2 regions of the Paenilisteria weihenstephanensis genome follow, and region 1 is predicted to be linked to the other one. Evidence: predicted binding sites of a transcription regulator. Region 1 holds the regulator's gene; the other holds the start of a gene.

Evidence for each region. Region 1 encodes NrdR, which represses ribonucleotide reductase genes. Its sites were predicted from a motif close to AACACNATATATNGTGTT; they were not measured.
Region 2: the regulator NrdR is predicted to act here: its motif matches at 1,425-1,442, upstream of nrdD (anaerobic ribonucleoside-triphosphate reductase).

What each region holds. Positions count from the first base shown of each region.
Region 1 covers NZ_CP011102.1:1,991,717-1,996,346, reverse strand. Annotated here, with positions in the region: gene polA (DNA polymerase I) at 1-607, shown strand, start outside; gene mutM (DNA-formamidopyrimidine glycosylase) at 629-1,450, shown strand; gene coaE (dephospho-CoA kinase) at 1,460-2,056, shown strand; gene nrdR (transcriptional regulator NrdR) at 2,110-2,574, shown strand; gene UE46_RS09670 (replication initiation and membrane attachment family protein) at 2,591-3,997, shown strand; gene dnaI (primosomal protein DnaI) at 4,003-4,630, shown strand, end outside.
Region 2 covers NZ_CP011102.1:209,627-214,256, reverse strand. Annotated here, with positions in the region: gene nrdD (anaerobic ribonucleoside-triphosphate reductase) at 1-1,406, opposite strand, end outside; gene UE46_RS00930 (helix-turn-helix domain-containing protein) at 1,676-1,900, opposite strand; gene UE46_RS00925 (SDR family NAD(P)-dependent oxidoreductase) at 1,911-2,870, opposite strand; gene UE46_RS00920 (hypothetical protein) at 2,891-4,138, opposite strand; gene UE46_RS00915 (glycosyltransferase family 4 protein) at 4,161-4,630, opposite strand, start outside.

The DNA of each region.
Region 1 (4,630 bases):
CCAACACGACTACGATATCCATACAAAAACGGCAATGGATGTATTTCATGTTGAGCAAGACGAAGTAGATTCACTCATGCGTCGCCAAGCAAAAGCTGTAAACTTTGGAATTGTATATGGAATTAGCGATTATGGCTTGTCTCAAAATCTTGGCATTACAAGAAAAGATGCACGCGACTTTATCGATCGTTATTTTGTAAGTTACCCAGCCGTGAAAGAATATATGGAGGATATCGTGCGTTCCGCGAAAGAAAAAGGCTATGTAGAAACGATTTTACATCGCCGCCGCTATATTCCAGAAATTACAAGCCGTAATTTCAACGTCCGCGGATTTGCTGAAAGAACGGCAATGAATACGCCGATCCAAGGAAGTGCTGCAGATATTATCAAAAAAGCGATGATCTTGATGAATGATCGCTTGATTTCAGAAAAATTGGAAGCACGCTTATTGCTCCAAGTACACGATGAATTGATTTTCGAAGCGCCAGAAAGCGAAATTGCCAAACTGGAAGAAATCGTACCCGATGTGATGGAACATGCCGTAGAGCTCTCTGTCCCACTCAAAGTCGATAGCGCGTTCGGAAATACATGGTACGATGCTAAATAACACAAGTAAGGGGTTAAAAACATGCCAGAATTACCAGAAGTTGAAAATGTTCGGGCAACACTCGCCGAACTTGTTATAGGAAAAGAAATAGATCAGGTGACTGTAGGCGTTCCAAAAATGATCGTCGGTATGCCAGCAGAAATCTTTATTGGTAATATGATCGGTCAAAAAATCGAAGCAGTCCGCCGGCGGGGCAAGTTCTTACTTATTGATACAACGGATGGTACGCTTCTGTCCCACTTGCGAATGGAAGGTAAGTATCGACTAAATAAAGACGCGGATCCAGTGGATAAACATACGCACGTAACGTTCCATTTTACAGATAGTACTGAATTGCGTTACCTTGACGTTCGTAAATTTGGTACGATGGAACTCGTTCTAAAAGGTCAAGAAGGCCTCACCAAATCCATTCAAAAACTTGGACCAGAGCCGCTTTCCGATACGTTTGAAAAAACTGCTTTTGCAACAAAATTAAAGAAATCAGGACGCGCGGTGAAAACGGTGCTTCTCGATCAAAGTTTGGTCGCTGGAATCGGTAATATTTATGCAGATGAAATTTGTTTTCAAGCAAAAGTACTTCCTGAACGACCAGCGAATACGCTGAAACCCGCAGAAATCAGACGCCTTTTCGAAAGCACAAAGGCGATCATGACAGAAGCAGTTGCACTTGGTGGCTCGACGATTCGAACTTATGTGAACTCACAAGGAAAAATCGGCGGCTATCAAGACAAACTCCAAGTATACGGCGAAAAAGGCAACCCATGTCCGGTATGTGGCACGCCTATCGTGAAAATAAAACTAAACGGCAGAGGCACACATTTTTGCCCAAAATGCCAGAAATAGGTGCTAAGAATGGCTTACATTATCGGGTTAACGGGTGGTATTGCAAGTGGTAAAAGCACTGTCAGCCAAATGCTACAAGAAGCGGGTTATCCAATTGTTGACGCGGATATCGCAGCTAGAAAAGTCGTTGAAAAAGGAACAGAAGGTGCCCGTCAAATAGAAGCGACGTTTGGCATAGAAGTTTTTCAAGCGAACGGAGAGCTTGACCGTCAAACATTAGGTAACATTATTTTTCATGATCCTAAGAGACGAGAGCAGCTCAACGCGATCGTTCACCCGCTCGTAAAACAGTGGATGTTAGCAGAACGGGATCGGCTAATAGAAAATGGTGCAGAAATTATCGTCTTTGATATCCCGCTTTTAATCGAAAGTAAGCTGGAGAAACTTGTGGATACCATTGTTGTTGTGGCAGTGGACGAAGAAACACAATTAACACGCTTGATGGAGCGGAACAATGCAACAGAATCGGAAGCAATCGCGAGAATTTCCAGTCAAATGCCATTATCCGAGAAAGTGAAGCACGCGAATACTGTGATCGATAATAGCGGTAGTTTGCAAGAAACAAAACAGCAAGTAGATGCGCTCGTTCAGACTTTTTTAAAGTAAGCGAAGTCGTGGTATACTAGTGAAACGAATAAGATAAATAGGAGTGGGTGACAATGAGATGTCCATCTTGTAAAAGTAATAGTTCGCGTGTCGTGGATTCAAGACCAGCCGATGATGGCAATTCGATTCGCCGGCGCAGAGAATGTGAGGCGTGCGGTTTCCGATTTACAACCTTTGAAAAAGTAGAAGAGAGCCCGCTGATCGTTGTCAAAAAAGATGGCGTCCGCGAAGAATTTGCGCGTGATAAAATATTGCGAGGATTAATCCGCGCATGTGAAAAACGTCCAGTCTCCGTAGAGCAGCTAGAAGACGTTGTAAATAGCGTCGAGCGTGAACTAAGAAGTGACGGAGAAAGTGAAGTATCCTCTCATTTAATCGGAGAAAAATTGATGGATAAATTGGCAACACTCGATGAAGTAGCTTACGTTCGTTTTGCTTCCGTGTACCGTCAATTCAAAGATATCAGTGTTTTTGTAGATGAATTAAAAGATTTGATGAATAAAACAAGACATGAATAAAGAAAGGTGGAGTAGAGTGGCAGAATTTTGGATGGAATTACAACCGGTAGATAGCTATCAAGTAAAAGCGAATGGCGTCCTATCAGAAAAAGATCGCAAAATTATGACCTTCTTGTATCAGCCACTCATGGGCGCGGAATGTCTAGCGCTTTACGACACACTCGTTACAGAAGTGGAAGAAAACAGGCTGTGGTCAGAAAGTCATAGTCACAGCCAATTATTAAATCTACTCGGAATCAGTTTAGCTAATCTTTTCCAAGCACGATTGAAATTGGAGGGATTGGGTTTGTTACGTAGTTTCGTGCGAACGACAGGTGAATCCCGACATTACATATATGAAATGGCAGCACCGCTTTCGCCAGAACAATTTTTCTCAGATGGCCTTTTAAATATTTATTTATACAGCAAAATTGGTAATGCGCAATACCAACGCTTACGCCGCTTCTTTTCCGATGAGCCGATGTCAGAAGAAGGATTCGATGAGGTGACGTGTTCGTTCCAAGATGTTTTTGAGACGTTTAATGGTAGCGAGCATCCCGTAAGTGCCGTAACGAACGGTGAGCCGATTGGTCGCGCCAAATCACAGGGGGTTACCCTCGACGACAAGACCTTTGATTTTGCAGTATTGCTCCAGAGTTTATCGCCAACAATGTTATCCCGCAATGCGATAACCGAAGAAGTTCGCGCGTGTATTTTGAAACTCCATGCCATTTATGCCGTCGAAGAGCTCGATATGGTGCATTATTTATATCGCTCTGTACAAGCGGATGGTTCGCTCGATTTGGATTATTTGCGCAAAATTGTTCGAGATGGCTACCAATTGCAGCATAATCGTTTACCAGAATTAACAGCCAAAACGCAGCAAAATGTTAACAAAGAAGAAGCTGAGCAAATAACAAGGCCAGAAGATGCCTCTGATATCGAAGCGCTCCAAGCCTATCTAGACAGAGTCACGCCATATCAGTTACTCATCGACATAAGTGACGGAGCAGTTCCCGCCGAAACCGATTTGAAAATCATCGATGAAGTGATGAACCAACAAAACCTACCAATCCCAGTGATGAACGTATTAATCGAGTACGTATTGTTGCGTTTAGACGGTAAAATCGCGAAAAACTTCATGCTAACCATTGCGGCCCATTGGAAACGTAAAAAAGTGCAAACGGCAAAAGAAGCGATGGAAATGGCTTGGGCAGAACATGAAAAATATAAAAAACTACAAGAAGAAGGCACGAAGAAAGAACCAACAGATTACCGCAATAAAAATAATAAATATAAACAGCAAGGTCGAAAAGAAGTATTGCCAGACTGGTTCGATAAAGAAGAGGTCAAACCTGTTGAAAAAGCAATGACAAGCCGTGAAAAGTCAACTCTCGACAAGCAAGTAGAAGAAATGAAAAAACGCTTAAAAGAAGGTAGGTGACAAAGATGGATAAAATTGAACGCACACTTGGCCAACTATTCCAAGGTCGTGATTTTGAGAAGCAATATGAAACGTTAAAACAACAAGTTCTCGCCTATAGTCCAGTTCAGGACTTCTTAAAAGCAAATAACGAGGACATCAATGAGCAGATTATTAATCAAAACTTATCGAAACTGTACGAATTCATGACGGAGCATCAAAAATACCAAGATAAGAAAGACACATTAATGCCTGGTTATGCGCCTCGTCTAAGTCTGAATGGTGATTACATTACGGTAACTTATTATCCAACAGAAGAAAAAATACAAGCGGACCGACAGCGCGCTATCGAAAAACGAATTCGTTCTTTGTATATGCCGAAACAAATCATGGAAGCAACAATGGATGATTTCACAATAGACAACGAATCGCGCAGTGCGGCATTTTTAGCAGCAGGAGAATTCCTGAGCACGTACCAAAAAGGTTCAACCGGTATGCAAAAAGGCTTATATATTCATGGAAGTTTTGGAACGGGAAAATCTTATTTGCTTGGTGCCATGGCGAAGGATTTAGCCCTAAAAGGAATCTCCACAACACTTGTTTATTTACCTGAATTCATGCGTGAAATCAAACAATCTATCGCGGATAATAGCG
Region 2 (4,630 bases), 1.6 Mb from region 1:
TACTTATATAAAATCGGCGCGTTCTCTGGCTTAGCCTCACGCACCCGTTCCAATCTGAAAAGTAGCGCGTCCTTCACCGTCTGCATCCGTTCCGTGAAAATTTCCCAGAATCGTTCTTTGTCGCCACCACTTTGAATCGCAATCCGCGGTACATTCAGCGTCACAACGCCCAAATTATTCCGTCCCGCATTCACAAAATTACCGTTTTCATCTTGCCAAGCCGGTAAAAACGAACGACATCCCATCGGCACTTTGAAATCACCCGCCAAACGCACAAGCGAATCGTAATTCAGCACATCTGGGTACATCCGTTTCGCCGAACATTCCAACGCCAACTGTTTAATATCATAATTCGGATCACTTTCCGCCAAATTCGTTCCCCGCTTAATCGAAAATACCAGTTTCGGAAAAATCGCCGTCTGTTTATCTTTACCAATCCCGCCAAGCCGAACCTTCAAAATCGCCATTTGAATCTCACGCGCAAACCAATCCTCGCCCAGCCCGAAGCCCAACGTCACGAACGGCGTCTGCCCATTACTCGTGTACAGCGTATTAATCTCATACTCCAAACTTTGCATCGCATCATAAATGTCTTTTCGCGTCCGTTCCTGCGCAAATTCCACCCGCTTCTCCGCCAAAACCCATTTTTCCGCTTCGCTCTGGTGCTTCGAGTAATTCAATTTCGCATACGTCGCCAAAACTTCATCAATCCGATCCACCGAACAACCACCGTACTGCGAACTCGCCACATTCGCGATAATTTGCGCAATTTGAGCCGTCGCAGTCTGAATCGATTTCGGGCTTTCCACATTCGCGTTTCCAATCGTAAATCCGTTCGCAAGCATGCCTTCAATATCAATCAAACAACAATTCGTCATCGCGTGATACGGACTATAATCAAGGTCGTGGAAATGAATGTCACCTTTCAAATGAGCGTTGGCCACGTGTTTGGGTAGCATATATTTCAGCGCATAGCTCTTCGCCACCGCGCCCGCCGTCAAGTCCCGCTGCGTATTAAAAACCGTCGCGTCCTTATTCGCGTTCTCGTTCACCACCGTTTTATCCTTATCGAGCAACTTCTGCACGCTCGTCGTCAAGTCTGTCATACTCGCCCGATGCGAATCCCGATCATGCCGATATTCAATGTAAGCCCGTGCCACATCCGGATATGTAGATTTCATCAGCTGATTCTCGACCACATGCTGAATCTCATCGATCGTCACCGCCGCATCGTTTGGTAAGCTTTTCACAATATCAACTAAAACTTCTTCCAAATAAGCCGCATCATCGACATCACAACTCACCATCGAAGCCTGCACCGCATTACGGATCTTGATGAGGTCAAACCCGACCTTCCGACCATCCCTTTTGATAACTAATTGTTCAGTTTCCTTCTCCACGTACATGTACTCCGCTTCCCTTCAAACACTATATATTGTATCTCCTTTTACATTATGACACAATATAAGCTTTTTTTCTAACGAAAATCCGAAGCACTTCAAAAATAGGCTATTCGAACGAACTTTCAAAAAAAGCTTGCCAAGAGAGAATGTGATTAAACCAGCAATCGTGATTCCGCCAGATAATAATAACTACATAGTGAAGAGGCTAATGGCTTATTTTTGCGAAAAAGCCTCTAAAACCAAAACGCGATTTCAGAGGTCTATTTCTTATATTAAACGGTATAATTATACTTTTTCCGTAACCAGTATGCGTCCGCTTTCCGATTCTCAATCTCATGTCGATAATAAAGCACCGCAGATCCTTTTTTGATCTTGTTGATTTTACCACGGGACACTAAGGAAAAGAAGCATTGGCGCGATATATCTAGGTACTCGATTGCCTCTCTCGTTGATAAGAAATACTCATCTAATAGTTCTAATAATTCTCTATTTTCCATGATGCCCTCCTTATTTCGCAACTTCTAAATCTGCTCTTAGCCGGGTTAAACCTTCATGTAAAGCGACTTCGCTCTTCCAGCCTAGTAAATTTTCTGCGCGCCCGGCGTCTAAAACCGAACGTCTAACATCGCCAGCTCGCGGTGCTTCCATGAAGATCGCCACATCTTTCTCAAAAACCGCTAAAATTTCTTTATAAATATCCAAAATCGCTATTTCTTCGCCCGTTCCGACATTTACAACCGTGTTTGTTGGTTTTTCGCTGGCTAATTTATTGATTTCAACAACGTCTGCTACATACACATAATCACGCGTACAGCCGTTTGGCATGTCTGGATACGTCATCAATACAGATGGTTTGTCCGCCAAGATGTTGTTTAAGAAAATCGGGATAACACCACATTCGCCGTCTGGCACTTGTCTTGGCCCATAAATATTGGCATAACGGACAACCGTGAAGTCGTAACCATATTGCGCGGCATACATTTCGATATATTTTTCACCTGTAAATTTCGTTAATGCGTATGGGGAAATGAGTTGTGGTGTGTCTGTTTCTGCCGATTTCTCATCGCCTTCAATTTTCTTACTTAGCGCGCCACCAGATGATACGTAGATGAAAATTTCGATTGGATAAGCTTTCACGCAGTCTAAAATGGTCATCAGGCCAACAAGATTCACGTCTAGATCGTAACTCGGATTTTCAACAGAATAGGCAACGGATTTTTGGGCAGCGTGGTGGTTGATCTGATTCGGTCTGTGTGTTTTGAATAGTTGCATCATCAATTCAGCGTCGCGGATATCACCTTGTACAAACGTGAAGGATGGATGCTTGCTAATGTCGGCTAGATTATTCATATTTCCGGATACTAAGTTATCGATACAGACAACATTGTAACCTTCCGCAAGATACATTTCACAAAGATGAGATCCGATGAAACCTGCGCCACCTGTGACTAAAATTGTTTTTTCCATTGTTTTTGCCTCCTGAATTTCTATTTTTGTGCTGCGGGGTTTTCGTCTTGTTTTTGACTGCGGTATTCATTATTTAAAGCAACCATGTAGATTGTTGCGAGTACGAGGAAAATACTTGTGTTGGATACTAAAACGGTGTCAATTGGGCTTGTTAGTAGGGCGTATACGAGCGGTAGGAAAATCAGAAACTTAATTTGGTACGTGCTGCCGATGATTTCTTTGTATAGCAGCCAGAAAATGTAGCCGATAATGACGATGATGAAAAACATACCGAGATAGCCAAGTTCTCCGATAATCATGGCCCAGTAAGAGTCGGTGACAAAGTTCGGGTTTTCTTGCGTCAATCCCCAGACACGAGAAATGCCATATTGTTCGTAAAGTGGGGAGTAGTTCAGGCGTGAGGCGTTAGAGCCGAACATTCCGAGGCCTGCGCCGAACGGGGCGTGCTCGCTTGCAATCGTGAAACTTGTGTCGAGCAATACGCCACGCGCTTCTCCGTCTGTCCCTAAGAATTGATTGCTGATACGGTCGCTTCCGAGCCAGTAGAAAACACCGCCGATTAACGCGTATACATAGATTGGAATTCGCTTGATGTATGGAAAAATGAGAATCAGTAGGATCAAGCAAAGGTAGAAGCCGATCGATGTTGTTCTTCCTGCTAAGAAAATGAGAATGAAGTTCGCGAAAATGATGTAGTATGGCATTTTTCCTTTTTCAGACCAGATGATGAAAATGTGGATGATCGTGATGACAATGATCGTTGCCGCGAATTGAGCTGGGTGGCGGAAACCAAAGGATACGGTCTCGATGCCAAAACGAATGTCAAATGGTTCTAAGAAGTGTAGTGCGACGTTGAGAATACCGACCATCAGGAAAACTGTGGTGAGGATGGTAGACATTCTTCTGAAAAACAGCGTACTTGTCTGGAATTTTGTGTTACGGAATAGGAACAGGCCACTCCAAAAAACGATGACGAATTTCAAAATCGAGAACATCGAGTAAATTTGGAGAAACATCGTGTTGCTTGGTTGGTGGAACGCGTTCGGGATGAAACAGTAGATGATGAAAATGATGCTGATGGCGAATAGTCCGATATCGCTTGGGCGAAGTGTGAAACGTTGCTTTGTTTCGAGGTAAGTCAGTTTCGCAATCGCACTAACCGCGAAGATCACAGCAATAATTTTATCAATAGAATCAACTTGTGGGATAACTTGTTGGATAAGGCTTGCGAATAGAGATAGTAGTAAAGCGATTAAAAAAGCAACCATGTTTCACACTCCTTCCTTCGTTTCAGATTGATTGATATAGCTGTTCCCACTTCGTATTACAAGCATCCATTGAAAATTGGGACTGGACGGCTTGGTGGGCTCTCGTACTCATTTCTTGGCGAGTTTCTTGGTTATCAAGTAGGTCTGCGATGGCGTCGTGTAGCTTATGGACATCTCCGGGTTCGATGAGAAGACCGTTTTGCTGGTTGTTGATGATTTGTGGGATGCCACCGACGTTGGTGCTGATATTCGGGATGCCGTGTGCCATTGTTTCGAGAATCGCCATTGGGAGCGCTTCGTGGTAGGACGGTAACACGTGTAGTAGTGCGCCTTCTAGGATGGTTTGTTTTTGCTCGCTTTCAACCCAGCCTCCTAGCGTGACGTTGGTCAGTTGATTTTGTTTGATTTGCTCTTCTGCACTTGAAATGTCGCCAATGCCGTAAAAGATGAATTCGTATTCTTGATAATTGGCACCGAGTGATTGAATCGCGC